DNA from 2 places in the Nonomuraea sp. NPDC050733 genome. Region 2 is predicted to be linked to the other one. Evidence: predicted binding sites of a transcription regulator. Region 2 holds the regulator's gene; the other holds the start of a gene.
The links. Region 2 encodes LexA, which represses DNA repair genes until DNA is damaged. Its sites were predicted from a motif close to TCGAACANNTGTTCGA; they were not measured.

Region 1 (15,702 bases), on a different contig from region 2:
GGCCGTGCTCGACGCGGGCGCCGAGGAGGTCAACGACCTGGGCGACTCCTTCGAGGTCGTCTCCGAGGCCGGCGACCTCGTCCCCGTGCGCAAGGCGCTGCAGGAGGCCGGCATCGACTACGACTCGGCCGAGTCGGGCTTCATGCCGACCATGACGGTGCCGCTCGACGAGGACGGCGCCCGCAAGGTGTTCCGCCTCATCGACGCGCTGGAGGACAGCGACGACGTCCAGAACGTCTTCGCCAACTTCGACGTCTCCGACGACATCATGGAGAAGCTGGAGGCCTGAGCCTCCCGCTTCCCTCCAGCCCCGGAGCCGCCCGCACACGGGCGGCTCTCCGGGACGCTACGGGGCGCCTTGCCCCACCGAAGCCGGGAACGCCTTCCGGGATGCCCGGGACCGCTTTGCGGCCTCCCGGGAGCCCTCCAGGCCGTTCCCCGGGCCGGGCACCCGCATCTCCGGCGTCCACGGCGTGCAGGGCGCTCCGAGATCGGCGTAGGGTCGGGGGACGTGACCTCCGACAGCCTTCCCCGACCCCCGTCCTCCCCACTCGGCTGGGTGCTCCTCATGCCCGCCGGGCTCGGGATGCTGATCACGCTGCTGCTGCCCACCGTCCAGACGATCCAGCTCAGTCTGCAGTCCGGCGGCACGCTCACCCCTCTCACCTTCGTGGGCCTGGACAACTACACGCGCCTACTCGGCTCGGGTGACGCGTTCTGGGGCGCCCTGGGGTTCAGCCTGTCGCTGGTGCTCGTGCCCCTGCCGGTCGCGCTGGTCGCGGGGCCGCTGCTCGCGATGGCGCTCGACCGGGCCGGCACCGGGCTCCGGCGCGCCGGCCTGGTCGTGCTGTCGCTCGCCCCCGTGGTCTTCTCCCCGGCCGCCGTCGCCGTCGCCTGGCTGCACGGCCTCACCGAGGGCGCCTCCGGGCCGGTCACGCTCGTCAACGCGCTCCGCGACCCCGCCACGGCCCCGGGCGGGCTGCGGCTGATCCTCGGCGCCGCCACGTTCGGCGTCGTGTGCGCGCTGGCCGTGATGGCGTTCCTTCCGGCGCTGCGCGGCGGCGCCGTGACGCGCAGCATGCTCGCGGTGGGCGCCGTCGTCGCGCTCGCCACGGTCGCGGCGGCCCTCCAGACCTTCACCGTCACGACGGTCATGACGCGAGTCTCCCGGTCCACGCGGACCCTCGCGGGCCTCCAGTACACCGAGGCGTTCGTCCAGGCCCGGCCGGGCCTGGGCGCGGCCGTCGCAACGCTCACGGGAATCACCCTGGGCGTGCTCGGCCTCGTGGCGGCGGTCATCGTGGTGGCGACCGGCGTCCGCCTCTGGGTCACCCCGAAGGGCCCCGCCCTGCCGTACGAGCCGGAGGACGCCCCGGCGGGCCCCGGCGCCTTCGCCGTACCGGCCGGGGCCTCCGGCCCCTCCGCCCCGCCCGGCCCCTCCGCCCCGCCCGGCGCGTACGCCTCCTCCGGTCCTGTCCCCGCCGGCCACGGGCCCGGGACGACCGGGTACGGCCCCGCGTCCACCACGGGCGCGTCCCCGTACGGCGCGCGCCACGGCTCCTCCGAGGAGCCGGACGGCGGCGGGCGAGGCGTCTCCGCCGCGGGGCGGGCCACCGGCATCGCCGCCGTCGTCGCCTACGCCGCCGTCACCCTCGCCCTCACCTGGCCCTGGCTCACGGCCCTCACCAGAGCCTCCGACGGGCGGGAGGGCGGCATCGCCACCCAGGTCAACACGTGGGTTCCCGCCCTCGTCGGCGCCGTGGTCTCCGTGGGCGTCGCCTACCTGGGCGCCCTGGGCATCGGCGGGCTGCGGCCCCTCGGCCGGCGCAGCGAGTGGCTGCTGCTCCTGTTCGCGCCCTGGCTGTTCGTCGGCGTCGGCCCGCTCAGCGTGGCCGGCTGGAACGACATCCGCAACATGGGCCTGATCGACACCTTCGTCTCCCTCGTACCACCGGTGCTGGTCAGCGTCCCGTGCCTGTTCGTGCTCACGCTGCTGTGCAAGGGGCTGGCCGAGCGCTCCGGCGGCGACTTCGCCGGCGGCGTGGTGATGCCGTCGCTGCCCATGGCCGCCGTGCTCGTCGGCGTCGTCACCCTCCTCAACGGCCAGGACCTCCTCTGGCCGCTCCTCGTCGTCCACGACCCCGGTCTGACCACCGCCCCCGCCGCCCAGTTCCTCAGCATCAGCGAGTACGGCGGCGTGGCCGACGCCGGCCTGTCCACGCCGCTGCCGGTCATGCTGGTCGCGCTGCTCGCCGCCGGCGCCGCCCAGGTGCTGTACCTGCACCGCCTGGCCATCGGCGCGGGGACGCCACGGGCCGGTTCGCGGAACCCCTCGTCCGCTGCGTAGGTTGTCCCATTGTGGAGATTCGCGACCTCACCCCCGATGACATCGACGCCATGCTCGACGTCCGCAGGCGCTCGTTCGGACCGGTCCCGCCCGCCGAGCGGGAGAGCTGGCGCGCCCTCGCCACCCCCGACCTGAACGGGGGCCGCTACCTGGGCGTGTTCGACGGCGGCAGGCTGGCCGGAGCCGCCAGGGTGCGGGGCTTCACCCAGTGGTGGCACGGCAGGCCGCAGCCCCTCGCGGGCGTCGCGGCCGTCACGGTCAACCCCGAGTACCGGGGGAGGGGCGTCGGCACCATGCTCATGCGGGCCGTCGTCGGCAGGGCGGCCGAGCTGGGCGACGCGGTCTCCGCGCTCTACCCGGCCACCACCCCCGTCTACCGGGCGACGGGATACGAGCACGCGGGCGCCCAGCACCTGGTCACCATCCCCACCGAGGCGCTGCGCACGATCAGGCCGTCGGGCGACGTGCCGGTGCGCCGCATGGACGCCCGCGACGCGGCCGAGGTCGTCGCCCTGCTGCACCGCCTGCACGGCGAGGCCCGCGCCTCCGGCCCGATCTCCCGGGACGAGCGGACCTGGGCCCACTGGCTGGGCCGCGAGGACGACTTCCTCTACCTGGCCCCCGACGGCTACGCCGTGTACCGCTGGGACGGCGACCGCATGCGCGTCGACAACCTCGTCGCCGGCTCCGAGGAGACCGCCCGCGCCCTGTGGTCGCTGGTCGGCTCCGCCTCCTCGGTCGCCAAGACCGTCACGGCCGTGCTGGCCCCGGACGACCCCGTCCGCTGGCTGCTGCGCGAGCGGTCGGAGGAGGAGGTCACGATGGTGCGGTGGATGTTCCGGGTGATCGACGTGGCGGCGGCGGTGGAGCGCAGGGGATTCCCGGCCGGCGCGACGCTGGACACGACGGTCGAGGTCGAGGACCCGGTACGCCCCGGCAACACCGGGCGCTGGCGGATCACGGTCTCCGGCGGCCGGGGCGAGGCCAAGGCCCTGTCCGCCGACGCGGGCGCCGGCGCCGGGCCCGCCCTCGGCATCAACGGCCTGTCCGCGCTCTACGCCGGGATCCCCACGGCGACGCTGCGCCGCAGCGGCCTCCTGTCCGGGGACGACGCGCACGACGAGGCCCTGGACACCGCCTTCGCCGCCCAGCCGTACATGCTCGACTACTTCTGACGAACCCCGCCGGCGCGCCCCTCGTGCGGAGGAGCGACCCCCCGCGCGGACGGGCGTCCGGCCGTCTCCCCGCCGGGCGGCCGTCATCCCGCGCGCGGGCGTTTCCCGGTGCGCGGGCACGTCAGCCGGGGTAGAGTCTCGTGCCGAACACCTGTTCGGCGGACGCGAACGGACGCTGCGACAGGCGGACGTGACGGGCGCCGTGACGGGCGGACGTGACGAGCGCCGTGACGGGTGGACGTGACGGGCGCCGTGACAGGCGGCGGGCGAGAACGAGCGGGAGGCGCGACGGTGCGAGTGATGGGCGTCGACCCGGGACTGACCCGGTGCGGCGTGGGAGCGGTCGAGGGTCGTCCGGGCGCGCCGCTGTCCCTGGTGGCCGTCGGGGTGGTGCGCACCGGAGCCGACGAGGAGCTGGGCGCGCGCCTGGTCGGCATCGAGGCCGGCATCGAGCAGTGGCTCGACGAGGTGCGGCCCGACGCCGTCGCGGTCGAGCGGGTCTTCAGCCAGCACAACGTCCGCACCGTCATGGGCACCGCGCAGGCCGCCGGCATCGCCGTCCTCTGCGCCGCCCGGCGCGGCCTGCCGGTCGCCCTGCACACGCCGTCCGAGGTCAAGGCCGCCATCACCGGCAGCGGCACGGCCGACAAGAAGCAGATCGGCGCCATGGTGACCCGGCTGCTGCGGCTCAAGGAGATGCCGAAGCCCGCCGACGCCGCCGACGCCCTCGCCCTGGCCATCTGCCACGTGTGGCGCGGCGGCGCCCAGCACCGCCTGGCCCAGGCACTGGCCACCGCAGGCCGTACCGGGACGACAAGCCGTACGGGGACGACAAGCCGAACCGGCGCGGCCGGCCGTACCGGTGCCGGACGTGAGAAGGACGTGACGCCGTGATCGCCTCAGTGGCCGGCCGGGTCGCCGCCATCGCGCCCGACGGCGCGGTGATCGAGGTCGGCGGCGTCGGCATCCTCACTCACTGCACGCCCGGCACGCTGGCCCGGCTCAAGGTCGGGGAGGAGGCGCGGCTGTCCACGTCGCTGGTGGTGCGCGAGGAGTCCCTCACCCTGTACGGGTTCGCCACCGAGGACGAGCGGGCCGTGTTCGAGCTGCTCCAGACGGCCAGCGGCGTCGGACCCAAGCTGGCCCTGGCCATGCTCGCCGTCCACACGCCCCACGCGCTGCGCGTCGCCGTCGCCGCCGCCGACCTCAAGGCCCTCACCAAGGTGCCCGGCATCGGCCAGAAGGGCGCCCAGCGCATCGTGCTGGAGCTCAAGGACCGCCTCGGCACGCCCGCCGCCGCCGTCGACGCCGCGCTCAACGGCGACCGCCCCGCCCCGCTGTGGCGCGAGCAGGTCCACTCCGGGCTCGTGGGCCTCGGCTACTCCGCCAAGGACGCCGACGAGGCGATCCTCGCCGTCGAGCCGCAGGCCGAGGCCGACGCCGCCGAGGGCCGCGAGCCGCAGGTCGCCGCGCTCCTCAAGTCCGCCCTGCGTGCCCTGAGCGTCCGATGACCCCACCGCCCCCGGCCCTGTCCCCGACGGCACCGCCCCTGACAGCATCGTCCTTGACCCGGCCGCTCCCGATCACGCCCGCGACGGCAGCACTCGCGATCATGTCGCTCCCGATCATGCCGCCCCCGAGCCCGTCGCGCCGGGCACCGGCCCACGGCCGCCCGGGGCCGCGTTCCGGAGGACCCGGCGAGCCCTGGAGGGGCACGGAGGGCGCGGGTGCCGTACTCTCGCAGAGCCCCCGCACCCGACGCGGCGGGGCAGAGCGCGCGCGGCCGGCCGTGAGCCCGGCCGCAAGGCGGAGCGCGAGGCCGAGCGTGACGCGGACCGTGAGGGGGACGGGGAAGTGAGCCTGGATCGGGACCTCGTGTCGCCCGACGCCGAAGGCGACGAGCTGCAGATCGAGGCGGCGCTACGCCCCAAGAAGCTCAGCGAGTTCATCGGCCAGGGCCGCGTCCGCGAGCAGCTCTCACTCGTGCTGGAGAGCGCCCTGCGGCGCAACCGGCCGCCCGACCACGTGCTGATGAGCGGATCTCCCGGACTCGGCAAGACCACACTGGCTATGATCATCGCGGCCGAGCTGAGCGCCCCGCTCCGCATCACCTCGGGGCCCGCCCTGGAGCGGGCCGGTGACCTCGCGGCCATCCTGTCGACGCTGGCCGAGGGCGAGGTGCTGTTCATCGACGAGATCCACCGGATGGCCCGGCCCGCCGAGGAGATGCTCTACCTCGCGATGGAGGACTTCCGGGTCGACATCGTCGTCGGCAAGGGGCCCGGCGCGACCGCCATCCCGCTCGAGATCGCGCCGTTCACCCTGGTCGGCGCGACCACCCGGGCCGGGCTGCTGCCCGCCCCGCTGCGCGACCGCTTCGGCTTCACCGCCCACATGGACTTCTACGAGGTCGACGAGCTGGAGCAGGTGCTCCACCGCTCGTCGCGGCTGCTGGGCGTGGCCCTGCCCCCCGAGGGCGCCTACGAGATCGCCCGCCGCTCACGCGGCACGCCCCGCATCGCCAACCGGCTGCTGCGCCGGGTGCGCGACTTCGCCGACGTGCGCGCCGGCGGCGTCATCGACCGCGACGTCGCCTCCGCCGCCCTCGACCTGTACGAGGTGGACGCCGAAGGGCTCGACCGGCTCGACCGGGCGGTGCTCGGGGTGCTGCTGCGCAAGTTCGGCGGCGGACCGGTCGGCCTGTCCACACTGGCCGTCGCGGTGGGGGAGGAGCCCGAGACCGTCGAAGTGGTCGCCGAGCCGTTCCTCGTACGGCAGGGCCTGCTGGCCAGGACCCCGCGCGGCCGGGTCGCGACCGCCGCGGCCTGGCAACACCTCGGTTTGACGCCACCCCCCGACGCCTTCGGAGCACCGCTTTTCGACTGATTACAGAACGGTTGCAACCGTTTCAAATTGGGAACTTCCCCGCGCGGCGAAACGCTGCCTCGTTGCCGCGTTTCGCAACAACGGCCTACACTCCGTGGCTTGGCTGGCTGTGTAGGCTGACGGGCTGAGCGGCGCGGCCCCGGAGGCACCGCCCGGAATTTCCGGCGCGACGCCGGTGTCAACTTCTTGTACGACAATGGAAGGTCGCCCCTTATGAACACGGGTCAACTCACGAGTATCCTGCCGCTGATACTTATCGCGGTGGTGTTCTACTTCCTGCTGATTCGTCCGCAGCGCAAGCGTCAGCAGGAAGCGGCTCAGATGCAGAACAGCCTGACCCCCGGGGCGCGGGTGATGACCACGACGGGCCTGTTCGGCACCGTGGTGACGGTGGAGAATGACGATGTGGTCCTCGAAGTGGCCCCTGGCATCGAGACGCGGTGGGTGAAGGCCGCGATCGGCCGTGTCGTCACCCCCGGCGACCCCGTGGTCGATGAGCCCGTGGCCGACGAGCCTCTGACGGATGGCGTGTCCGGCACCGCCGACACGGACAAGGACGGCACCACCGGCACGACCGGCACGACCCCCGAGCGCAACGACGGCCAGGACACCACGAAGTCCTGACTAGGCTTCTGCGACAAACCTCTATCCGAAAGAACTGACGACCAGTGGCCCGACCGACCAGCAGCCACAGCAAGCCGGGGCGGACGCTCCTGCTGCTCCTGGCGCTCATCCTCGCCTTGGGCGGGACGATGTTCCTGCAGAAGGCGTTCACGCCGAAGCTCGGACTCGATCTCGCCGGCGGCACCACGGTGACCCTGTCACCCGTGACCCAGAACGGTGCGGCTCCGCCCGAGGAGATCCTCGACCGCGCGGTCAACATCATCCGTGACCGGGTCAACGGCAACGGCATCTCCGACGCGGAGGTCGCCAAGTCCGGCGACAACATCATCATCTCGATCCCGGGCGTTGGGCAGAACGAGGCGATCGGTCTGGTCTCGACCACCGCGGAGCTGCGCTTCCGCCAGGTTCTCGCCATGGAGGCCACGCAGCTCCCGCAGGAGCTCCCCACCCAGGCGCCGTCCCCGGGCGCCACTCCTTCCGGCTCGGCCTCGCCGTCCGGCACGGGGTCGCCGTCGGCCAGGCCGCAGACGACCTCCAGCCGCTCGGCGGGCACGCCGGGCCCGTCCGTGTCCCCGACGGGCAAGGCGCTGTCCTCGGCGCTGACCGCGCCGACGCCCGCCGCCACGGCCGACTCCGCCAAGCCGCAGAGCACCCGGGGCGCGCGGACGGAGCAGCAGCAGAAGAAGGGCCAGAACGCGAAGGCGACGCCGACCGCCGCTCCCTCGCCGAGCGCCACGCAGCGGCCGGCCGACTCCGGCATCGACACCACGGGCATCGACCCGGCGGTGCTCAAGCAGTTCCAGAGCCTCGACTGCGCCGACCCGAAGAAGCGCGGCCAGGGCGTCCAGGACGACCCGAACAAGCAGTACGCGGCCTGTGAGAGCGACGGCAGCTACAAGTACGTCCTCGACAAGGCCAAGGTCGTCGGCACCGACATCGACACCGCCTCCTCGGGTGTCCGCCAAGGCACCACCGAGTGGCTCGTCCAGCTCGACTTCAAGTCCAAGGGCGCGAGCGCGTGGGCCACGCTGACCGGCCAGGCCGTCAGCGCGCCCGAGCCCCGCAACAAGGTCGCGGTCGTCCTCGACGGCGTCGTCATCACCGCCCCCAACATCATCAGCGCCATCCCCGGCGGCCGCGCCGAGATCACCGGCGGCTTCGACCAGAAGAGCGCCACCGATCTGGCCGAGCAGCTCAAGTACGGCGCGCTGCCGCTGAAGTTCACCCGCAGCTCGGTGGAGACGGTGTCCTCGACGCTCGGCCAGGACCAGCTCCAGGGCGGCCTGATCGCCGGCGTCATCGGCCTGGCGCTCGTGGTGGTCTACAGCCTGCTCTACTACCGCGGCCTCGGCATCGTCGCCGTGCTGAGCCTCGTGGTCGCCTCGATCCTCACCTACACGGCGGTGGTCGTGCTCGGCCACAACGCCAACTTCCGGCTCTCGCTGCCGCACATCATCGGCCTGGTGGTCTCCATCGGCATCACCGCCGACTCCTTCATCGTGTACTTCGAACGCATCCGCGACGAGATGAAGGAAGGCCGCCGGACGCTGCGCGCGGCCGTCGAGGTGGCCTGGGTCCGCGCCCGGCGCACGATCCTGATCGCCGACGCCGTCATGTTCATCGCCGCGGTCGTGCTCTACGCGCTGGCCGTGGGCGGCGTGGCGGGCTTCGCGTTCGCCATGGGCCTGACCACCCTCATCGACATCCTGGTCGTCTTCATGTTCACGAAGCCGTTCATCGCGGTGCTCGCCAGGCTGAAGTTCTTCGCCAAGGGACACCCGCTGTCCGGCCTCGACTCCGAGCGCATGAGCGCCGACCACACCGGCTCCGCCGGCCGTACGACCACCCCGCAGGAGGCCTGACATGGGACTGGGGCGTCGCCTCTACCGCGGCGAGATCGACATCGACTTCGTCGGCCGCTGGAAGCTCTGGTACAGCCTGTCCGGGTTCCTGCTGATCATCTCCATCGCCGGTCTGCTCTTCAACGGGCTCAACCTCGGCGTGGAGTTCAAGGGCGGCACGGTCATCTCGTTCAAGCCGGCGACGGCCACGACCGTGCAGGACGTCCGTGCCACGTTCCTCGAGCAGGGCGTCCACCAGCCGATCGTCCAGACGACCAACCAGCGCTACCGCATCACCAGCGAGGACCTGTCCGAGAGCGAGAGGGCCAAGCTGCAGGACGTCATCAAGCAGAAGTATGACGTCAAGGAGGAGGTCGACGTGCAGGCGATCGGCGCCTCCTGGGGTGGTGAGGTCTCCCAGAAGGCCTGGATCGGCCTGGGCGTGTTCATGCTGGCGATCATCCTGTACCTGTCGATGGCGTTCGAGCCGAAGATGGCGCTGGCCGCCATCGTCGCGCTCGTCCACGACCTCATCATCACGGCGGGCGTCTACGCCTGGTCCGGCTTCGAGGTCACCCCGGCCACGCTGCTGGGCTTCCTGACCATCCTCGGTTACTCGCTCTACGACGCGGTCGTGGTGTTCGACATGATCAAGGAAGTCACGGCCAAGCTGGGCACGACGTCCAAGCAGACGTACTCGATGGCGGCCAACAACGCGCTCAGCCACACGCTGATCCGGTCGCTGAACACGTCGCTGGTCGCGATCCTGCCGGTGGCGGCGATCCTGTTCATCGGCACCACGCTGCTCGGCGCCGGCACGCTGAAGGACCTGTCGCTGGCCCTGTTCGTCGGCATGATCGTCGGCACCTACTCCTCGCTGTGCGTCGCCACGCCGCTGCTGGTGACGCTGAAGGAGCGGGAGCCGAAGTACCAGGCCATCGCCCGGCGCGTCGCCGCCGCGAGCGGAGGCGGCAAGAAGAGCGGCAAGGGAGCCAAGGGCTCCGAGAACGCGGCCGTCGCCAAGGGCTGAGCATGACGCGCGGGGCGGGCCGGCACCACGCCGGCCCGCCCCGCCGCGCGTCCGCCCCCGACACCCGGCCGCACCCCCGTCATCGGCGCGTCATCGATGCGTCATCATGGAGCCCGTCAGCCGCCGGACGAGCCCCTCCCGAAGGAGTCCCGACATGACCGACCTGCGCACGCTGATCCTCGACCGGATCAGGGACGTGCCCGACTACCCGAAGCCCGGCGTGCTGTTCAAGGACATCAGCCCCCTGCTGGCCGACCACGTGGCGTTCGCCGCCGTGGTGGACGAGCTGGCCGGGCTGCACACCGTCGACAAGATCGTCGGCATCGAGGCGCGGGGCTTCATCCTGGCCGCGCCCGTGGCTTACCGCGCGGGAGCGGGATTCGTGCCCGTACGGAAAAAGGGCAAACTCCCCTCCGAAACACTCGAGGAGTCCTACGATCTGGAGTACGGCTCCGCGACCATCGAGGTGCACCGCGACGCTTTCACCGAGGGCGACCGGGTGCTCATCGTCGACGACGTGCTCGCCACCGGCGGCACGGCCGAGGCGACCGTGGAGCTCGTGCGCAGGGCCGGCGCGGAGGTCGTCGGCGTGGCCATGCTCATGGAGCTGGCGTTTCTCAAGGGGCGCGAGCGTCTCACGGGAGTCGACCTGCGCTCCTTGGTGATCGTCTGAGCCGGACCCGCGGGAGGCCAGGTTTCGCGCCTGGATACACTGGGGGACCTGGACTCGAACTAAAGGAGTCTGAGTGCCCCGTGATGTGGTCGTACCCGACGTAACCGACGCAGGAAGTGCCGAGCCCGCCGGCACCCCTGCGACGCGTCGGCGACGGTTTGGGGGTGGGGCCATGAACCCGGTGCTGGAGCCGCTGTTCCGCACGGTCCGGGCCACCCATCCCAAGGCCGACCTGCGCCTGATCGAGCGCGCCTACGAGGTCGCCGCGCACCACCACCGCGACCAGAAGCGCAAGTCCGGCGACCCGTACATCACGCACCCGCTGGCCGTCGCGACGATCCTGGCCGAGCTCGGCACCGACGACGAGACGCTGTGCGCGGCCCTGCTGCACGACACCGTCGAGGACACCTCCTACGGCCTGGACGAGCTGCGCGCCGACTTCGGCGACACGATCGGCTCGCTCGTCGACGGCGTCACCAAGCTGGACAAGGTCAAGTTCGGCGACGCGGCCCAGGCCGAGACCGTGCGCAAGATGGTCGTCGCGATGTCGCGCGACATCCGCGTGCTCGTCATCAAGCTGGCCGACCGGCTGCACAACATGCGCACCATGCGCTACCTGCCCGAGCACAAGCGCCACCAGAAGTCCCGCGAGACGCTGGAGATCTTCGCCCCGCTCGCCCACCGCCTGGGCATGAACACGATCAAGTGGGAGCTGGAGGACCTCGCCTTCGCCATGCTCTACCCCAAGCGCTACGACGAGATCGCGCGCATGGTGTCGGAGCGGGCCCCGCGGCGCGACCTGTTCCTGCAGGAGGTCATCGAGAAGGTCTCCGGCGACCTGCGCGACGCCAAGATCCGCGCGGTGGTGAAGGGCCGGCCGAAGCACTACTACTCCGTCTACCAGAAGATGATCGCCCGCGACGTCGCCTTCGACGACATCTACGACCTGGTCGGCATCAGGGTCCTCGTCGACAGCGTGCGCGACTGCTATGCGGCCCTCGGAACGATCCACGCGCGATGGAACCCGGTGCCCGGCCGGTTCAAGGACTACATCGCGATGCCGAAGTTCAACATGTACCAGTCGCTGCACACCACGGTCATCGGCCCCGAGGGCAAGCCGGTGGAGCTGCAGATCCGCACCCACGCCATGCACCACCGGGCCGAGTACGGCGTGGCCGCCCACTGGAAGTACAAGGAGGAGGTCGGCGCCGCTCCCGGCCCCCAGGGCAAGGTCAAGCCGGGCAGCGACATGGCCTGGCTGCGGCAGCTCCTCGACTGGCAGAAGGAGACCTCCGACCCGGGCGAGTTCCTGGAGTCGCTGCGCTTCGACCTGTCCGTCTCCGAGGTGTACGTCTTCACCCCGCGCGGCCAGGTGGTGGCGCTACCCGAGGGGGCGACGCCGGTCGACTTCGCCTACGCCGTCCACACCGAGGTCGGCCACCGCTGCATCGGCGCGCGGGTCAACGGGCGCCTGGTGCCGCTGGAGTCGCGCCTCGGCAACGGCGACACGGTCGAGATCTTCACCTCCAAGTCGCCCGACGCCGGGCCGTCGCGCGACTGGCTGAAGTTCGTCAAGTCGGGCCGGGCCCGCAACAAGATCCGGCAGTGGTTCTCCAAGGAGCGCCGCGAGACCGCGATCGAGGCGGGCAAGGAGGCCATCGGCCGGGCCATGCGCAAGCAGGGGCTGCCGCTGCAGCGGCTGATGTCCGGCGAGTCGCTGCTGGCGCTCGCCCGCGACCTGCGCTACCCCGACGTGTCGGCGCTCTACGCGGCCGTCGGCGAGGGCCACGTCGCCGCCCAGACGGTCGTGCAGAAGCTCGTGAGCTCCATCGGCGGGGTGGAGAGCGCCGAGGAGGACATCGCCGAGACGTCGCTGCCGACGCGGCTGCGCGGCCGCCCCCGGGGCGGCGGCGCCGGGGTGGTCGTCGCGGGCGACGCCGACGTGTGGGTGCGCCTGTCCAAGTGCTGCACCCCGGTGCCCGGGGACGAGATCGTCGGCTTCGTCACGCGCGGCCACGGCGTGTCGGTCCACCGGGCCGACTGCACGAACGTGCAGCAGCTCAAGGAGCAGCCGGACCGCCTGGTCGAGGTGAGCTGGTCACCGGGCGACGACTCGGTGTTCCTGGTGGCGATCCAGGTGGAGGCCCTCGACCGGCCGCGCCTGCTGTCGGACGTCACGCGCACGCTGTCCGACCAGCACGTCAACATCCTCAGCGCGTCGGTCACCACCTCGCGCGACCGGGTCGCGGTCAGCAAGTTCACCTTCGAGATGGGCGACCCGAAGCACCTGGGCCACGTGCTCAAGGCCGTGCGCAACATCCAGGGCGTCTTCGACGTCTACCGGGTCAGCGGCGCGGGAAGCTGACACCCCGCCCGCCGTACGGAAACGCGAGCCGTACGGCACGGCGGCGCGCCGCCCGGCGCGGACCCGCAGGCGACCCCCGTCGCCCGCGAAAGCCCGCGGCCCGCTGATGAGCCGGCAGCCCGAGCCGGCTGCGGAGCGCGTCAGCCCCAGCCGGCCGCGGAGCGGGTCAGCTGAACTCGGCCAGCGTGCGCTCGGCCTCCTCCAGCCACGAGCGGCGGGCGGCCAGCGCCTCCTCGGCCTCCTTGACGTCCTTGGCCCGGCCCGCGTCCTGTGCCTTGGCCAGACGCTTCTCCAGCTGCTCGATCGAGGTGCGGAGCTGGTCGACCGTGCTCTGGGCGCGGGCACGCGCCTCGGGGTTGGACCGCTTCCACTCGGCCTCCTCGGCCCTGCGGACGGCGTCGTCCACCTTGCGCAGGCCGCCCTCCAGGCGGTCGCGCTGGTCGCGCGGCACCGGGCCGGCGGCCTCCCACCGCTCCACGAGATGCCGCAGCGCGGCGCGGGCGGTGCGCACGTCGGTGACCGGCAGGATCTTCTCCGCCTCGGCCAGCAGCTGCTCCTTGACCTCGGCATTGGCCGCGAGCGAGGCGTCACGCTCGGCGAACACCGCCGAACGCGCCTGGAAGAACTCGTCCTGGGCGCCCTTGAAGCGGGCCCACAGCTCGTCCTCCACCTCGCGCGAGGCCCGGCCGGCGCTCTTCCACTGCTGCATCAGGTCGCGGTAGGCCGCGGCCGTGCCGCCCCAGTCGGTCGAGCCGGCGATGGCCTCGGCCTCCTGGACGATGCGCTCCTTGGTGGCGCGGATGCCCTCACGCTGCTCGTCGAGGCCCGCGAAGTAGTGCTTGCGGCGCTTGGCGAACGCGGTGCGGGCGGCCGACAGCCGCTTCCACAGGGCCGCCTCGGTGACCCGGTCGATGCGGTCGGCGGCCTTCCACTCCTCGACGATCTGGCGCAGCCGCTCGCCGCCGGACTTCCAGTGCGTCGTCTCCTCGGCGATGCGCTCCGCCTCGGCGACGATGCGCTCCTTGACCGCCCTGGCCTCGCCGCGCGCCTTCTCGCGGGCGGCCTTGACCTCCTCGCGGCGGTGCGCGACGAGCTCGGTCAGGCCGTCGAGGCGGGCGGTCAGCGCGCCCAGGTCGCCGACGGCGTGCGCCTCGGCCACGGCCTCGCGCAGCTTGACGATGCTGGCCTCGGCCTGGGCGGGCGCCAGGTCGGTGCCCTTGACCCGCTGCTCCAGCAGCTGCACCTGGCCGGCCAGCTCGTCGTACTTGCGATGGAAGTATGCCAGCGCTTCCTCGGGTTCACCGGCCTGCCAGGAGCCGACGGCGCGCTCTCCCTCAGCCGTACGCACGTAGACGGTGCCGTCGTCGTCTACCCGGCCCCACGGGTCGGTGCTCACCGTGTCCTCCCGCACTTTCCATCAGACCCTTCGGGACATGTTGTCCCTTGTTGTATTACGTCAGCTCTTGCCAGCTATTGTCACGTCTTTGATTTCGACGGTTTCCTTCGGTGCTCCCGTACCGTCCCCGGCGTCACCCATGACGCCTGCCTTGTTGACCTTGTCCAGGATGTCGAGCCCCTTCGTGATCGTACCCACCGGCGTGTAATCGGGCGTAAGACCGATATCGCCATAGACGAGGAAGAACTGGCTGCCCGTGCTGCCCGGCGCCTGCGTCTTGGCCATCGCCATCACGCCGCGCTTGTACGTGGCTCCCTTGAGATTCTCCTCGGCCATCACGTAGCCGGGGCCGCCGGAGCCGTCCTGCCCGGGCTTGCCGTCGGCCTTGGCCGTCGGGTCACCGCACTGGAGCATCGGGAACTTGTCGCTGCCCAGCCGGTGGCACTTGCTGCCGTCGTAGTAGTTCTTCTTGGCCAGGAACGCCAGCGAGTTGACCGTGCAGGGCGCCTTGGCGTTGTCGAGCTCGACCTTGATGTCGCCCAGGTTGGTCACCAGCGTCATGGTCTTCGTGGCGGGCTTGGGCGACACCTTCGCCGGCGGCATGCCGACGTCCTTGACCGTGCCGCCGCCGGTGTCGGCCACGTATCCGCACGTGCCGGTCGCCGGGTCGTACGGCTTGGGCTGCGCCGCCGGGGCCGCCGTGGCGGTGTCCTGAGGCGCGGAGGTGTCCTGCGCCGAGGCGGTGGGCGTCGCCGCTGCCTCGTTGTTCGGATCGCCGCCCAGCAGGGCGACCGCGGCGACGATGCCGCCTACCACGACCACGACTCCCACCGTGGAGCCGATGATCGCGGTGCGCTTGGCCCGCTGCTCGCGCTCGATGCGGCGCTGCAACTGCCGCTCGTGGTGCTCGCGTGCCAGCTGCTTCTGCCGGTCCTTCCCCGTGGCCACCGCTTTGCCTCCCATAGTCAATCAACTGAGGTGGGCGAATCGTATCGGCCAACGGGCGATGATTCGCAGCCCGGCGACCCGCACCGGTACCCTTCGGTTACATTCCCATTGGCTTTTTTGACGAGATCACCTGAGGCAGATGCTCATCGCAGGCTTCCCCGCAGGGGCCTTCCAGACCAATTGTTACGTCATCGCGCCCGCGGCGGGCGAGGAGTGCGTGATCGTCGACCCTGGTCAGGACGCCGTGGACGGGGTCGACGAGCTGCTGCGCGAGCACCGGCTCAAGCCGGTCGCGGTGCTGCTCACCCACGGTCACCTCGACCACGTCTGGTCGGTGGCCCCGGTGTGCGGCGCGCGGGACGTGCCGGCCTGGATCCACCCCGAGGACCGCCACCTGCTGTCCGACCCGGCCGCGGG
Region 2 (15,702 bases):
CCACACCGGCTCGACGGTCGCGCTGGCCGGCTGGCCGGTCGCGGAGCCGGCGCTGCTGGTGCAGGACTCCGTGACCTGCGTCGTCCAGGTGGCCGGCAAGGTCCGCGACCGCCTGGAGGTCTCGCCCTCGATCGCCGAGGACGAGCTGCGCGCGCTGGCGCTGGGCTCGGACAAGGTCCGCGCCTACCTGGACGGCCAGCCCCGCAAGGTGATCGTCCGGGCGCCCAAGCTGGTCAACATCGTCCCCTGACCCATGACCGCGGATGAGCCCCCGCCGGCCGTACGAGCCGGTGGGGGCTCATGCATGGAGAGACGCACCCCCGGGCGCGGACGGTCACAGGGAGCGCAGGGCCGGCAGCAGCTCCTTCTCGGCCCAGCGGAAGAACGGCTCCTGCTGGTCGTGCCCGACCTGCACCAGGGCGACGTGCGTGTACCCCGCGTCCGTGTACTTCTTGACCGCCTCCACCACCGCCTCCACGTCGCTGCCGCAGGGCACGCTGGAGGCCACGTCGTCGGGCGTGACGAACTGGGAGTACGCCTCGAAGTTCACCGGCCCCGGCAGCTCGGCCATGACCTTCCACCCGGCGGCCGACCAGCGCCACAGCCGGTGGGCGCGCTCCTTGGCCGCCTGGGCATCGGTGTCGTAGGACAGGGCGAGCTGGCCGTACACCGGCTTGCCCGCACCTCCGGCCTGGGCGAACTGCCCGACCACCTCAGGCATCGGCTCGTTGATGATCAGCAGGTCGCCGTACTCCGCCGCGATGGCGGCCGAGCGCCCGCCCGAGGCCGCGATCCCGATCGGCACCGGCCGCTCCGGCAGGTCGTACAACTTGGCCGAGTCGACGTCGTAGAACTCGCCCTCGTAGGTGACGTACTGGCCGCCGAACAGCTCGCTGATGATGGTGACGGCCTCGCGGAACATGCGGTGCCGCCGGTCGGCGGACGGCCAGCCCTCGCCGATGACGTGCTCGTTGAGGTTCTCGCCCGAGCCGAGGCCGAGGGTGAAGCGCCCGTCGCTGAGCACTCCCATGGTGGCGGCCTTCTGCGCGACCACGGCCGGGTGGTAACGCATGATCGGGCAGGTCACGTACGTCATGAGGGGGAGCCGCTCGGTGGCGTGCGCCACCGCGCCCAGCACCGACCAGGCGTAGGCCGCGTGGCCCTGCTCCTCCACCCACGGGAAGTAGTGATCGGAGATGACGGCGTAGTCGAAGCCGACCTGCTCGGCCCTGGCGGCGTCGTCGACGAGCTGCCGGGGCGGTGTCTGCTCGCACATCAGGGTGTAGCCGATTTGTACCATGATGAGCGGGCTACCCCAGGAGGCACGCGGCTAGCTCACGAGACCGGAGATCCCTACCGGTCCAGCAGCTCCTCTGCCATCAGGCTGAGCCCGATGCCGAGCAGCCAGAAGTCCTTGGCCAGTGCGATCCCCTGCTGCGACGGCCGCAGGCTGCCCTCGCGGCGCATGCCCGGCGTTCTGAGGTAGAGGCCGACGAGGCCGCCCGCGAACGCGGTCAGCGCGGCCCCCGCCACGAACGAGGGCACCACGGGCACCAGCAGGGCGGCGCCCACCGCGACCTCCGCCTTCGACAGCAGGCTGACGAACCGCGCCGGGTCCTGCTTGCCCAGGAACGGGTACGTGCCGGCCGCCATGCCGTGGACGCCCGCGGCCGTGTCCGGGTCGGCGCCGGCCAAGTCGATGCCGGCGTTGAAGATGTACGCGCCGGCGGCCAGGCGGGCCGGGATCTGATGGGCCTTGGGGAAGAGTCTCATGGTTCCTCACAGTGGGAATGTGACAGTGGGAATGTGGAGTTTGGGATGTGCTGTCCCTTTCCCGCAGGGCCGGTGAGCATCCGTCCCGGCCCGCCATCTTGACCGTGACTTGCACCGCTCCCGGCGACGAGTCGTGCGCCAGGCCGGGTCGCGGGCGGAAAACCCTTCTCGGCATCCGGACCGACGGCACTAGGGTTCACGTGTGACAACTGGCGCATACCTGAGATATCCGCATCTGTGGGGTGACCTGCTCACGTTCGTCGCCGACGACGACGTGTGGCTGGCACCTGTGACGGGCGGCAGGGCGTGGCGGTTCACCGCCGACCGCGCATCCGTCTCCTTCCCGAGGTTCTCGCCCGACGGCGCGCGCATCGCGTGGACCAGCCACCGGGAGGGGGCGCCCGAGGTGTTCGCCGCGGAGGTCGACGGCCCGCAGGGCGACCGGCTGACCCACTGGGGCAACGCCACGACCGCGACCCGGGGATGGACCCCCGACGGCGACGTGCTCGCGGTCACCGCCGCGGGCGAGGGCGGCCGGGCGCGGACCTGGGCGTACGCGATCCCGCTGGACGGCGGACCGGCGACGCGCCTGCCGTACGGATGGGTGAGCGAGGCGGCCGTGATCGGGGCCGGGCCGGAGGAGGCCGGCGCGGACCGTGACGGCGGTCCGGGGGCCGGCCGCATCAGGGTGGCGACCGTGTCGTCCATGTTCCGCGAGCCGTCGCACTGGAAGCGCTACCGGGGCGGCACCGCGGGCAAGATCTGGGTGGACGCCGACGGGAACGGGGAGTTCGCCCGGCTGTTCGCCGACAGCGACGCGCAGTACTGGTCGGTCATGTGGGTGGGCGACCGCCTCGCGTTCCTCGCCGACACCGACGGCACGGGCAACGTCTACTCCTCCCTGCCCGACGGCTCCGACCTGCGCCGGCACACCTCTCACACCGAGTTCTACGCCCGGCACGCCTCCACCGACGGGCGGCGGGTCGTCTACGCCCACGCCGGGGACCTGTGGCTGCTCGACGGGCTCGACGCGGAGCCGTACAAGCTGGATGTCAGGCTGAGCGGGCCGCGCCCGGCGCGCGCCGCCCGACCGGCGCCCGCCCGCGTCGGCGGCTTCTCGCCCGACGCGACCGGGCGGGCGAGCGCCGTCGAGATCCGCGGGACCGCCCACTGGGTCACCCACCGCGACGGACCGGCCGGCGCGCTCCGGGCGCGGCCAGGCGTCCGGGTACGGCTGCCGCGCGTGCTCGGCGCCGACGGCAAGGCGGTCTGGGTCTCGGACACCACCGGCGAGGACGGCCTCGAAGTCGGCACCCCCGGCGGTGAGATCCGCACGCTGGCCGCGGGCGAGCTCGGCCGGGTGCTCGCCCTCTCCGCCGCCCCCGACGGCAAGCACGTGGCCGTGGCCACCCACGACGGGCGCCTCCTGGTGGTCGACGCCGAGACCGGGACGCTGAGGGAGCTCGACCGCACCGAGCACGGCGACATCAGCGGGCTGACGTTCTCGCCAGACTCGGCGTGGCTGGCCTGGGTCCACCCGCACCAGGAGCCGCTGTCGCGGATCAGGATGGGCCGCCTCGACGGCACGTCCGTCATCGACGTGACCCCGCTGCGCTTCGCCGACTACGACCCCGTCTTCACCAAGGACGGCAAGCACCTGGCGTTCCTGTCGGTGCGCACGTTCGACCCGGTGTACGACGCGCACGTGTTCGACCTGTCGTTCCCCGTGGGCTGCCGGCCGTACATCGTCCCCCTGCGGGCCACCACGCCGTCGCCGTTCGACCCCAGCCTGCAGGGACGCGGGTTCAACGGCGAGGACGACAAGCCCGCGCAGGACGACAAGAAGGACGACGCGCCCCCGCGGACCGAGGTGGACCCCGAGGGGCTCGCCTCCCGCGTCGTGCCCGTGCCGGTGCCCGCCGGCCGCTACGGCAACCTGCGTGCCGCCAAGGACGCCCTGCTCTGGCTGCGCCACCCGCTGTCGGGCCAGCTCGGCGACGGCACCGAGCCGGCCGGCGAGATCGTGCTCGAACGCTACGACCTCAAGAAGCGCTCCCGCTCCGAGCTCGGCGCCGAGGTGCGGGCCTTCGAGGTGAGCGGCGACGGCACCCGGCTCGTCACCAACGGCAAGAACGGCCTGCAGACCCGCTCCGCCGGCGAGGGCGACGAGGTCGTCACCGTCGACCTCGACCGGGTCATGGTCCAGCTCGACCCGGTCGCGGAGTGGCGGCAGAGCTACCTGGAGGCGGGCCGGCTCATGCGCGACCACTTCTGGCGCGCCGACATGAACGGCGTCGACTGGCCGGCCGTCCTCGACCGATACCTGCCGCTCGTGGAGCGCATCGGCTCCTACTCCGAGCTGATCGACCTGCTGTGGGAGGTGCAGGCCGAGCTGGGCACGTCCCACGCCTACGCCCGCGCCAACGCCGCGCCCGCCGACCCGCGCCGCCGGCAGGGGCTGCTCGGCGCCGACCTGGCCCGCGACGAGGACGGCACCTGGCGGGTCACGCGCATCCTGCCCGGCGAGTCGTCCGACCACGACGCCCGCTCGCCGCTGCTCGCGCCCGGCGTGGCCGTACGGCCCGGCGACGCGATCGTCGCCGTCGGCGGGCGCCCGGTCGACGCCGTGCGGGGCCCGCTCGCGCTGCTGTCCGGCACGGCCGGCCGTCCCGTCGAGCTGACCGTACGGCCCGCGTCGGGCGGTGATACGCGCCGTGTCGTCGTCACGCCGCTGGAGGACGAGACCCCGCTGCGCTACCACGAGTGGGTCGAGGGGCGCAGGGCGTTCGTCCACGAGGCGTCGGGCGGCCGGCTCGGATACCTGCACGTGCCGAACATGGTGGCGTCGGGCTGGGCGCAGTTCCACCGCGACCTGCGCACCGAGATGGCCCGCGAGGGCCTGGTCGTGGACGTCCGGGAGAACGGCGGCGGCCACACCTCGGAGCTGGTGCTGGAGAAGCTGTCCCGCCGGGTCACCGGCTGGTCGCACGCGCGCGGCTACGAGCCGATGCGCTACCCGGAGGACTCGCCGCGCGGCCCGATCGTGGCGGTCACGGACGAGTTCGCCGGATCGGACGGCGACATCGTCAGCGCCGGCGTCAAGAACCGCGGCCTCGGCCCGCTCGTCGGCACCCGTACCTGGGGCGGGGTCATCGGCATCGACTCGCGCTACTCGCTGGTGGACGGGACGGTCGTGACGCAGCCCCGGTACTCCTTCTGGCTGGAGGGCCCGGGATGGGGCGTCGAGAACCACGGCGTGGACCCGGACGTGGAGGTGGTGACGACCCCGCAGGACCGGGTGGCGGGACGCGACCCGCAACTGGAGAAGGCGGTGGAGCTGGCGCTGGCCGCCCTGGAGGAGCGCCCGGCCGCCACGCCGCCGTCCCTTCCCCCACTGGCGCCATGACCGGGTGACCCCTCCACCGGCGCCTCGACCGGGCGGCCTCACCACCGCCCGGTCACCCGCCCGGCTGACGCGTCGGCTCGCGGCGACCCGGGCGGGCCACGGCAGGGCTATCGCTGGAGGCGGTCCAGGACCTCGCTGAGGATCGGCTCCGTGGTGGCGAAGTTCAGCCGTACGTGGCCCTCGCCGCCCGGGCCGAACGCCGCGCCGTCGCTCAGCAGGACCTTGGCCTCCCGCTCCAGCACCTCCGCCATGCCGGGACGGCCGTAGTCGAGCCAGGCCAGGTACGTCGCCTGGGGCAGGCGGTAGCCCACCCCCTCGGGCAGGCGGGCGGCGATCGTCTTGCGGTTGCGGTCCAACAGGGCGACGGTCTCCTCCAGCCAGGCGTCGCTGTGCCGCCACGCGGCGATGGTGGCCTCCACACCGAACAGATGCGACGACCCGTACAGGAACGGCGGCTGCGCGGCGAGCGCCGCACGCACGGCGGGGGAGCCGATGTGGGCGACCGAGCAGCGGATGCCGCCCAGGTTGAACGCCTTGGTGGCGGACGTCAGCGTGACCGTCCGCTCGGGCAGGAGCGTCGCGAATGGGATGTGCTGGTTCGGGGCGTACGTCAGGTCCGCGTGGATCTCGTCGGAGATGACCAGGAGGTCGTGCCGTTCGACGTGCTCGGCCAGCTCCTCAAGCTCCTGCCGGGTGAAGACGCGGCCGGTCGGATTCTGCGGGTTGACCAGCAGCAGCGCCCGGCACCCGGACAGGTCGGGCACCTCGAACCGCCACGAGTCGCCCTCGTCGGGCACGAGTTGGAGCGGCGTGAGCGGCCGGTTCATGGTCTCCAGCGTGCCGAGGAACGGGTGGTAGGCCGGGGTGTGGAGCGCCACCCCGTCGCCCGGCCGGGTGCAGAGGTGGAGGAGCACCTGGAGGGCCTGGTTGATGTCGGTGAAGGTACGCACGAAACCCGGGTCGGGACTCCAGGAGTAGCGGGCGGCCATGCGCTCGGCGAACGCCTCCGCCAGGGGCCCGCAGCCAGGGTCGTCGAGCCAGACCGGGTAGCCGAGATCGCCATCGGCGCGCCGCCGCAGGGCTTCGGTCACCGCGGGGGCCGTGGGCAGGTCCATGTCGGCCACCCAGGCGGAAATGACGCCGGGACCAGCTTTGGCCCACTTCAACCCGTCGTGCAGGGCTTTGAGGTCATTGGGGCTCGTTGCATCGGTCACCGCATCATTCTAGATTTCCGATGCTTCGTCACCATATGCGAGGGTCGGCTGGGGACCGGAGGAATGCCGTCCCAGCGTTCATGGGCACCCGGCGGGGCGGCGAGCGACGCCGAGATGGAAGCGCGGCTGGGCTCAGGCGGTCTTCCGGACGTGCGACGCCTCAGCGGAGAGCGGCGCGCCGTCCTGGCCGAGCGGCTGGAGCTCGGGAAGCTGCCGCCCTTGGTCGTCGACGAGAACGGAGTGCGGCTCGTCCGGGGCGAAGGCGTGCCGCTCGCCCCATTGGCGGAGAGCGACGACGGCCGTGAAGAGGTCCTGCCCGGCTTCGGTGAGCCGGTAGGTGTGCCGTCTGCCGTCGGTGGCGGCGCTCTTGTCAAGGATGCCGTGCTCGACCAGCCTGCGGAGCCGGTCGGTGAGGATGTTGCGGGCGATCCCCAGCCGCTGATGGAACTCGGTGAAGGTCGTCGCCCCGTCCATCGCGTCGCGGATGATCAGCAGGCTCCACCGGTCGCCGATCAGGTCGACCGTCCGTGCGACCGGGCAGGCCGGGTCGGTCCACGAGCTTCCCGCAGCGAGTGCGACGTCCACTGGGCCCTCCGCGATGAGTTGCAATATGAAACCAGTATGCCCTAGCGTCAGGTGAGTTGCATTTCGCAACTTATCGGAGGGTGACATGTCGTCAGGATTGACCGGGAGGCAGCGGGCCGTGCTCGCGCTGGTGTGCGCGGTGGCGGTGTCGGCCATCTACGGCATCCAGCCGGTCCTCGAGGCCGCGGGCGAGGACCTCGGGCTGAGGGAAGGGGCACTGGGGTGGCTGGTCGCCGCCGGCCAGATCGGCTATCTGGCGGGGCTGGTGCTGCTGGTCCCGCTCGGTGACCTGTTCGACCGCCGCAGGCTGATCATGGTGCACCTGCTGCTCACGGCGGCAGGTGCGGTGGTGGCCGCCGCCGCACCCAGCGGTGGCATCGCGATCGCGGGCCTGGCCCTGGCCGGGCTGTTCGCCGTGGTCGTCCAGATCACGGTGGCCTACGTCGCCGCCGTCTCGCCGGCCGGCGAGCGCGGCCGCAACATCGGAGCGGTCACCTCGGGCGTGGTCATCGGGATCCTCGGAGTGCGGGTGGTCGCGGGCACGCTGGGCGAGCTGGCCGACTGGCGCATGGTCTACCTCGTCATCGCCGGGCTCTGCGCGGTGCTCGCGCTCGCCGCCCGATTCACCCTCAAGGCCGACCTCCGCCGGCCCCGCGCCCGGTACGGGCAGTTGCTGTCATCGGTCGGTCGTCTGGTCGTCGGCGACCGGCTCTTCCTCAGCCGGGGACTGGTCGCGTTCTTCCTGTTCGCCTCTTTCGGCACGCTGTGGAGCGGGCTCGCGCTCCCGCTCGGCGACGCGCCATGGCGCCTCGGCACCACCGACATCGGATTGTTCGGACTCGCCGGTCTCACCGGGGCGCTGGGCGCGGCCCGGGCCGGCCGATGGGCCGACCGAGGTCTGGCGCCCTCGGTCACCGGCTGGTCACTTGCCCTGCTCACAGCCTCGTGGCCGCTGATCGGCCAGGCGGGATCATCCCTGTGGCTGTTGATCGTCGGCGTCATCGTCCTGGACTTCGCCGTGCAAGCCGTTCACGTCAGCAGCCAGCACCTGCTCACCGCCGCCCGCCCCGACCAGAGCAGTGGCGTCATCGGCGCCTACATGGCCTTCTACTCCCTCGGCTCCGCGCTCGGCGCGATCACCACCACCTGGGCCTACAGCGCCGCGGGATGGCCGGCCGCCAGCCTGCTCGGCGCGGCCTACGCCGCACTCGGACTCCTCGTCGCCATCTCGACCCGACGTTTCGCCGCCCTGCCGGGGGCGCAACCACGTACGTCCGTGTCGGCTACGCCCCGCTGACACCCGGTGGCGCGAGCGCACAGCGCCTGCTGGAGCCGGTCGCGGCTCCCCAGGGTGTTCCCGGGGAGCCGTCGGCGGCGGGGTGGGTCAGAGGCGGCGGAGGACCGCCACGACCTTGCCCAGGACGCTGGCCTCGTCGCCGGGGATCGGGTCGTAGTTGGGGTTGTGAGGGACCAGCCAGACGTGGCCGTCCTTGCGCTTGAAGGTCTTGACCGTGGCCTCGCCGTCGATCATGGCGGCCACGATGTCGCCGCTCTCGGCGACGGGCTGCTGGCGCACGACCACCCAGTCACCGTCGGCGATGGCGGCTTCGATCATGGAGTCACCGGCGACCTGAAGGAGGAACAGGGTGCCCTCGCCGACGAGTTGCTTGGGCAGCGCGAAGACGTCTTCGACGCTCTCCTCGGCGAGGATCGGCCCACCGGCGGCGATCCGGCCGACCAGCGGCACATAGGCGGCCGTGGGCCGGCTCACCGTGGGCTCCTCGGAGGAGGCGTCGGGGTCGACCCACAGTGCCGGCTCACCCGGCAGGCGGACTTCGAGGGCGCGCGGCCGGTGCGGGTCGCGCCTCAGATAGCCCTTACGCTGCAACGCCGTCAACTGGTGCGACACGCTCGACGTGCTCGTCAGCTGGACGGCCTCGCCGATCTCACGCATGGACGGCGGATATCCGCGCTGTTGCACCGAATCGCGAATCACTTCGAGAATCTTGCGCTGCCTGGGCGTCAGGCCCAGGGAGTCGCGCCGGCGCACCGCGAGGTCTGTGACCCCGTTTGCGTCATCTCGCTCGCTCATGCTCTCCTCCTCGTCGCCGGGTGGCCTGCCGCTCCGGCCGGCCCTCCCGGTCCGTGGTCTCCATGTCGCACACAGCGACCGTATCGCTGTTGAAGATCATCTTCAAACAATTGTTCGAGTCGTCCTCGAAATTATCAGTGACGTGGTGTACAACATCGTACGGGAGTTCGATCGACACCGTGTTCGATTTGCTGATCTTTATTGGGTCTTTTTCTCGGACCCTGGACGGCGTGGGAGGTCAATCGTGCGCGCCACCGCGGTCACGGACATGACCAGCGACGACGTCGGGCGACCGCGGGTCGCCGGGGGCCGGACAAAGGCGATCAAGAACGACGGTGTCGGGAGCGGGCGGACCGTGGGGGAGGACAAAGCGTTCAGTATTCGCAGACGCCTCGGTTTACGCCACAATTCACCATCCGGGCAGGGCGGAGGTGGTGGTGAGGTGACCAGAGTGGCCGAGCGGAACATGCAGGCGGGACGGCCGGAGCCGGCGCGGCACGCCGTCCGGTCGTCACAAGGCGTCCGTCGTCACCCCTGGGCCGGGACCGCGCTTCCGGAGCAGACGGTGGCGGTGCAGAGAGCCGGCGGAGCGGCCGTAATCCCGGAGCAGACGGCTGCGGTGCATGGAGACGGGAGCGCCGGCCCGTCGTGACGGCGGGTCTGGCTGAGCGCTTCGCGCGTTCTGGGCGTACTGGATGGTAGGGCCGGACCCGGCGACCGGGTCCGGTTCGCGGCCGGGTGGACCGCAGGTGGCACTTCGAGGGGTGGGGTTCAGATGCGGGAGGACGTCTCGCGCAGTGGTGGTGTGTCGCCGGGCACCGACGCGACGCCGGCCCGCGGGGCCGGTCGCGCCTCCGCCGCGAGAGGAAGACCGCAACTGTGGCTCGTCCCGCCACCCAGAACGGACGCCGAGGGCCTTGACCTCCCCGGGGAGCCGTGTGAGGGCCGGCGCGGGGGAGAAGCCGGCGTACCGGAAGACCGACGAGTCGGGGGTGGCGGCTCCCCCGCGGCAGGCGCGAATGTCGCCGAAGGCGGACAGGCGCCGGGGTGCGGTTCGCCCCCGGGGCGCGGGCGGCTCTCGATCGTGCCCGGCGGCGCTGGGATGGATGGCCCTGGGACGGGTCGCGTCGGGACCAAGGGTGCTGGGGCGGGCGGTGCGGGGACCGGTCGCGTTGGGGCGGGCGGCGTTACAAGCGGAGACGCTGCCGCTTCGTACGTTGGGGGGAGAGGAGCTGAGGCTGGTGGCCGGGGCGGTGGGTCTGTGCCGGTGGCTCGGATCGGCTCCGTCGTTCAGGGGGGCCGCAGCGGGGAGCCCGTAGCGGGTCAGGGGCGAGGACTCGGCCAGGGACGAGAGGCTGCCCCGGGCGCGAGGTCTGCCCGGAGGCGAGGAGTCTCCCAAGGGGCGGCGGGCGCACAGGGGGGAAGGTCGGCTCAGAGCGCAAAGTTCGCTCAGGGGAGAGGCAGTGCTCAGGGGCGGGGGGCCGATCAGAGACGAGGGGCCGGTCAGAGGCGAACGGGCGATCAAGGGCGAGGGTTCGGTGAGAGTCGAGAGGCGGGGCTCGGCCCGGGGGTCGGATCAGAGGCTCGGCTCGCAAGAGGGGCTCGTGAGAGGCCGGAGAGGGCGCGTGAGCGAAGGGCCGTGCGGAAGACGTCTGATCGGATGGGGCCTGTTCGGACGGGCGCCGTTCGGAACCGACCCATGCGGACGGCTCCCGTCGCCGGGAAGCGTGGGCGGCAGGCGAGGCCGGTGCGGCTGACCCGGCGCGGACGGGCCGCGATCATGGTCGCGGTGGCGACGCTGTTGTCGGTGTGCTGCTTCTGGCTCGGCGCCAGAACGGCCGCCCATGCCGCCATGGCACCGAATGCCGCTACGGCCCATGTTTCGACGGCTGACGGCGCTGCTGCGGCCATTCACGGCTCGACGGCTGATTCGGCGAACGAGTTCGGGCGCCGGCCTTGAATGTGTTCCGGTAGCAGTCGGAGATCTTCGAACGATCGTCGGCGAGCGAGTTCTGGTACCACTCCGCGCTCGTGATGAGGCAGCCGGCTGACTCGCTGCCCAATGAAGTGGGCACTATGCCCATTCGAAGGTGGTTCGATCCGCAAGGGGCGGTCTCGGTGGCCTGGCGTGCAGCGTGGGTTTTGAACGGTGTGAAAGGTGTTCTTCTCCGCGTACGGGACGGTCGCCTGGGGCGTACCCGTCGAGAAGGGGCCGACACGCCGGGGCCGGCGGGAACATGCCGTGCTGATCAGCGGCTTCCCTGAGACAGGTGTGGCTCAACTTGCGTTCATGGTCGCGCGCTTCTACGGTTGGACCACAACATCTAGTACTTACACCGATGTAGTTCACCACACCTTGTGTTTTCGTGACCGCCCTATGGCATGCCATGGGGCGGGCGTGAGCGTTCCCTGGTCAACCCGGGCAGGGGCGTTCGACGCGGCGGCGAGGCCGGGTGGGGTGGCCGCGGGGCAGGAGGCGAAACGCGTGCATTGTCCGTTCTGTCGCCATCCTGACACGAGGGTCATCGACAGTCGCTCGACGGACGACGGCGGGGCGATCCGGCGTCGCCGCACCTGTCCCGAGTGCGGCCGCCGGTTCACCACCCAGGAGACCGTACTCCTCATGGTGAGCAAGCGCAGCGGCGTGACGGAGCCGTTCTCGCGGGACAAGGTGGTCGCGGGCGTGCGGCGGGCCTGCCAGGGCAGGCCGGTCAGCGAGGACTCGCTGGCCCAGCTCGGGCAACGGGTCGAGGAGGCCATCCGGGCGAGGGGCGCGGCGGAGATCCCCTCGAACGAGGTGGGCCTGGCGATCCTGGGCCCGCTGCGGGAGCTGGACGAGGTGGCCTACCTGCGGTTCGCATCGGTATATCGCGGCTTCGAGACCTTGGCGGACTTCGAGGCCGAGATCGAACAGTTGAAGGCGGAGAAGGGGGAGTCATGACGGAGACGGCAAGCGGTTCAGTCGCGCGCGGAGGAAAGCGTCCCCGCAAGGGCCTGAAGATGAAGCGGATCTTCACCAAGCCGGGCGTGCATCCGTATGACGAGATCGCGTGGGAGCGTCGCGACGTCGTCATGACCAACTGGCGGGACGGCTCGATCAACTTCGAGCAGCGGGGCGTCGAGTTCCCCGAGTTCTGGTCGGTCAACGCGGCCAACATCGTGACCACCAAGTACTTCCGCGGCGCCGTCGGCACGCCGCAGCGCGAGTGGAGCCTCAAGCAGCTCGTGGACCGCGTGGTGGGCGTCTACACCCGCACCGCGATCGAGCACGGCTACTTCGCCGACGACGAGGACGCCGAGATCTTCGACCACGAGCTGAAGCACGCGCTGGTCCACCAGGTCTTCGCCTTCAACTCGCCGGTCTGGTTCAACGTGGGCACCCAGTCGCCGCAGCAGGTCAGCGCCTGTTTCATCCTCTCGGTGGACGACCAGATGGAGTCGATCCTCGAGTGGTACAAGGAAGAGGGTGTGATCTTCAAGGGCGGCTCCGGCTCGGGCGTCAACCTGTCGCGCATCCGCTCCTCCAAGGAGCTGCTGTCGAGCGGCGGAACGGCCAGCGGCCCGGTGTCGTTCATGCGCGGCGCCGACGCCAGCGCGGGCACCATCAAGTCCGGCGGCGCCACCCGCCGGGCCGCCAAGATGGTCGTCCTCGACGTGGACCACCCCGACATCGAGGAGTTCATCGAGACCAAGGCGCGCGAGGAGGACAAGATCCGCGCGCTCCGCGACGCCGGGTTCGACATGGACCTCGGCGGCAAGGACATCGTCTCGGTCCAGTACCAGAACGCCAACAACTCCGTCCGCGTCTCCGACGAGTTCATGCGTGCGGTTGAGAAGGGCGGCGAGTTCGGCCTGCGCGCCCGCCTCACCGGCGAGGTCATCGAGACGATCGACGCGCGGGACCTGTTCCGCAAGATGGCCAAGGCCGCCTGGGAGTGCGCCGACCCCGGAGTCCAGTACGACGACACGATCAACGACTGGCACACCACCCCCGAGACCGGCCGCATCACCGCCAGCAACCCGTGCAGCGAGTACGTCCACCTGGACAACTCCTCCTGCAACCTGGCCAGCATCAACCTGCTGAAGTTCCTGAAGGACGACAACACCTTCGACGTCCCGAGCTTCGTCAAGCTGACCGAGCTGATCATCACCGCGATGGACGTGTCGATCACGTTCGCCGACTTCCCGACCGAGAAGATCGGCGAGACGACCCGCGCCTACCGCCAGCTCGGCATCGGCTACGCCAACCTGGGCGCGCTGCTCATGGCCACCGGCCACGCCTACGACTCCGACGGCGGCCGTGCCGTCGCCGGCGCCATCACCTCGCTGATGACCGGCACGTCGTACCGGCGCAGCGCCGAGCTGGCCGGCGCGGTCGGCGCGTACGACGGCTACGCCCGCAACGCGGAGCCGCACAAGCGGGTCATGCGCAAGCACGCCGCCGCCAACGACAACCTGCGCACCGTCGGCTCCATGGATTCCAAGATCCACGCCGAGGCGTCGCGCCAGTGGTCGGAGTGCCTCAAGCTGGGCGAGAAGAACGGCTACCGCAACGCCCAGGCGTCGCTGCTCGCCCCGACCGGCACCATCGGCCTGATGATGGACTGCGACACCACCGGCATCGAGCCGGACCTGGCGCTGGTCAAGTTCAAGAAGCTGGTCGGCGGCGGCTCCATGCAGATCGTCAACCAGACGATCCCGCGCGCCCTCAGGCAGCTCGGCTACCAACAGGAGCAGATCGAGGCCATCGTCGAGTACATCGCCGAGCACGGCCACGTCGTCGACGCGCCGGGGCTGCGCAAGGAGCACTACGAGGTGTTCGACTGCGCGATGGGGGAGCGGGCGATCGCGCCGATGGGCCACGTGCGCATGATGGCGGCGACGCAGCCGTTCCTGTCGGGCGCCATCTCCAAGACCGTCAACCTGCCCGAGTCGGCCACGATCGACGACATCGAGCAGGTCTACCTGGAGGGCTGGAAGCTCGGCCTGAAGGCGCTGGCCGTCTACCGCGACAACTGCAAGGTCGGTCAGCCGCTGTCGGCCGGCGGCAAGAAGGACGAGGCCAAGAAGGGCGAGGCCAAGGAGGAGGTCAAGGCCGAGCCCGAGGTCAAGGTCATCGAGGTCAACCGCCCGACCCGGCGGCGGATGCCGAACCAGCGCCCGAGCACGACGACCCGTTTCACGGTCGGCGGGGCCAAGGGCTACATGACCGCCTCCAGCTACCCGGACGACGGGCTGGGTGAGGTCTTCCTCAAGATGTCCAAGCAGGGCTCGACGCTGGCGGGCGTCATGGACGCCTTCTCGGTGGCGATCTCGATAGGGCTCCAGTACGGGGTGCCGCTCGAGACGTACATGAGCAAGTTCGTCAACATGCGGTTCGAGCCGGCCGGCATGACCGACGACCCGGACATCCGGATGGCGACGTCGGTGATGGACTACATCTTCCGCCGCCTCGCGCTCGACCACCTGCCGTACGACGAGCGGGCGGCGCTGGGCATCTTCTCGGCGGCCGAGCGCGCGGCGCAGCAGCGCGGCGAGGACCCGGCGCCGCTGCAGGAGACGGTCGACCGGGAGGCGCTCGCCCAGTCGGCGCCGATCGAGGCCCGCCTCGAGGACAAGGCGGCGGACAAGGCGGGCGACCAGCCCGATGAGTTCAAGCCGTCGGCCAAGGCGCTGGAGAGCCACCAGCGCTTCACGGCGGACGCGCCGCTCTGCATGACCTGCGGCACCAAGATGCGCCCGGCGGGCAGCTGCTACGTCTGCGAGGGTTGCGGCTCGACGAGCGGCTGCAGCTGATTCCCAGGCGCTGAAAGCTCCAGAGGACAGGGAACCGGACGAAGGTCCGGTTCCCTGTCCGCGTTGCCGGCAGGCCTGCTGTCGCGTGCGGTGCGACGAGTGCTGTCCAGTACGCGTGGTCTGACATGTTCCGCAGGGCAGGTCGGGGCGTCACCCAGGTCGAAGGGCCGCGGCTAGCCCTGGACGGTCGGGCGGATGGTGACTTCGCCGATCTCGACGTCGTGCGGCTGCTCGATGGCGAAGCCGATGACGCGGGCCACGGCCTCAGGGTCGAGGGCGAACGTGTTCATGTTGCGACGAACCTGCTCGCGGACCTGAACGTCGTCGATCGAGTCGACGAGTTCGGTACGGACCACGCCCGGCGAGATGGCCGTCGTACGCAGCACGCCGTCGGTCGACTCCTGCCGCAACCCCTCCAGCAGGGTGCGGACGGCGTTCTTGGTCGCCGCGTAGACCGCCTGGGTGGGCACGATCTTCAGGCCGGACGTCGACACCGTGGTCACCAGGTGGCCGTGGCCCTGCCGGCGGAACACCGGCAGGGCGGCGGCGATGCCGTTCAGCACGCCGCGGAGATTGACGTCGATCATCGCCGACCAGCCGTCGACGTCGAGGTCGGCCACGGGGCCTGTCTTGGCGATGCCGGCATTGCCCACCAGCACGTCGAGCCGGCCGAACTCCGCCACGGCCCGCCCCACGAGCCGGTCGAGGTCCTCGCGCCGGGTGACGTCCGTGGCGCAGGTGAGGACGCGTCCGCCGCGGTCGCGGATGTCCCGGGCGAGCTCGTCGAGACGTCGCGTCCGGCGCGCGCCGAGGACGACCGCAGCGCCGCGTTCGGC

Region 1: ruvC (crossover junction endodeoxyribonuclease RuvC) is a predicted target of LexA. The motif match lies at 3,666-3,681, and genes of this name have one in related genera.

The regions. Positions count from the first base shown of each region.
Region 1 covers NZ_JBFAHO010000045.1:41,721-57,422, reverse strand. Annotated here, with positions in the region: gene AB0H64_RS38920 (YebC/PmpR family DNA-binding transcriptional regulator) at 1-289, shown strand, start outside; gene AB0H64_RS38915 (hypothetical protein) at 512-2,347, shown strand; gene AB0H64_RS38910 (GNAT family N-acetyltransferase) at 2,359-3,522, shown strand; gene ruvC (crossover junction endodeoxyribonuclease RuvC) at 3,814-4,416, shown strand; gene ruvA (Holliday junction branch migration protein RuvA) at 4,413-5,033, shown strand; gene ruvB (Holliday junction branch migration DNA helicase RuvB) at 5,377-6,408, shown strand; gene yajC (preprotein translocase subunit YajC) at 6,622-7,032, shown strand; gene secD (protein translocase subunit SecD) at 7,077-8,894, shown strand; gene secF (protein translocase subunit SecF) at 8,896-9,903, shown strand; gene AB0H64_RS38875 (adenine phosphoribosyltransferase) at 10,058-10,576, shown strand; gene AB0H64_RS38870 (bifunctional (p)ppGpp synthetase/guanosine-3',5'-bis(diphosphate) 3'-pyrophosphohydrolase) at 10,749-12,941, shown strand; gene AB0H64_RS38865 (DUF349 domain-containing protein) at 13,108-14,337, opposite strand; gene AB0H64_RS38860 (peptidylprolyl isomerase) at 14,398-15,285, opposite strand; gene AB0H64_RS38855 (MBL fold metallo-hydrolase) at 15,425-15,702, shown strand, end outside.
Region 2 covers NZ_JBFAHO010000005.1:366,026-381,727, reverse strand. Annotated here, with positions in the region: gene leuS (leucine--tRNA ligase) at 1-250, shown strand, start outside; gene AB0H64_RS13485 (LLM class F420-dependent oxidoreductase) at 335-1,300, opposite strand; gene AB0H64_RS13480 (hypothetical protein) at 1,354-1,773, opposite strand; gene AB0H64_RS13475 (PDZ domain-containing protein) at 1,976-5,179, shown strand; gene AB0H64_RS13470 (aminotransferase class I/II-fold pyridoxal phosphate-dependent enzyme) at 5,287-6,393, opposite strand; gene AB0H64_RS13465 (helix-turn-helix domain-containing protein) at 6,526-6,978, opposite strand; gene AB0H64_RS13460 (MFS transporter) at 7,064-8,275, shown strand; gene lexA (transcriptional repressor LexA) at 8,363-9,070, opposite strand; gene AB0H64_RS13450 (hypothetical protein) at 10,818-11,030, shown strand; gene nrdR (transcriptional regulator NrdR) at 11,556-12,011, shown strand; gene AB0H64_RS13440 (vitamin B12-dependent ribonucleotide reductase) at 12,008-14,866, shown strand; gene AB0H64_RS13435 (SDR family oxidoreductase) at 15,040-15,702, opposite strand, start outside.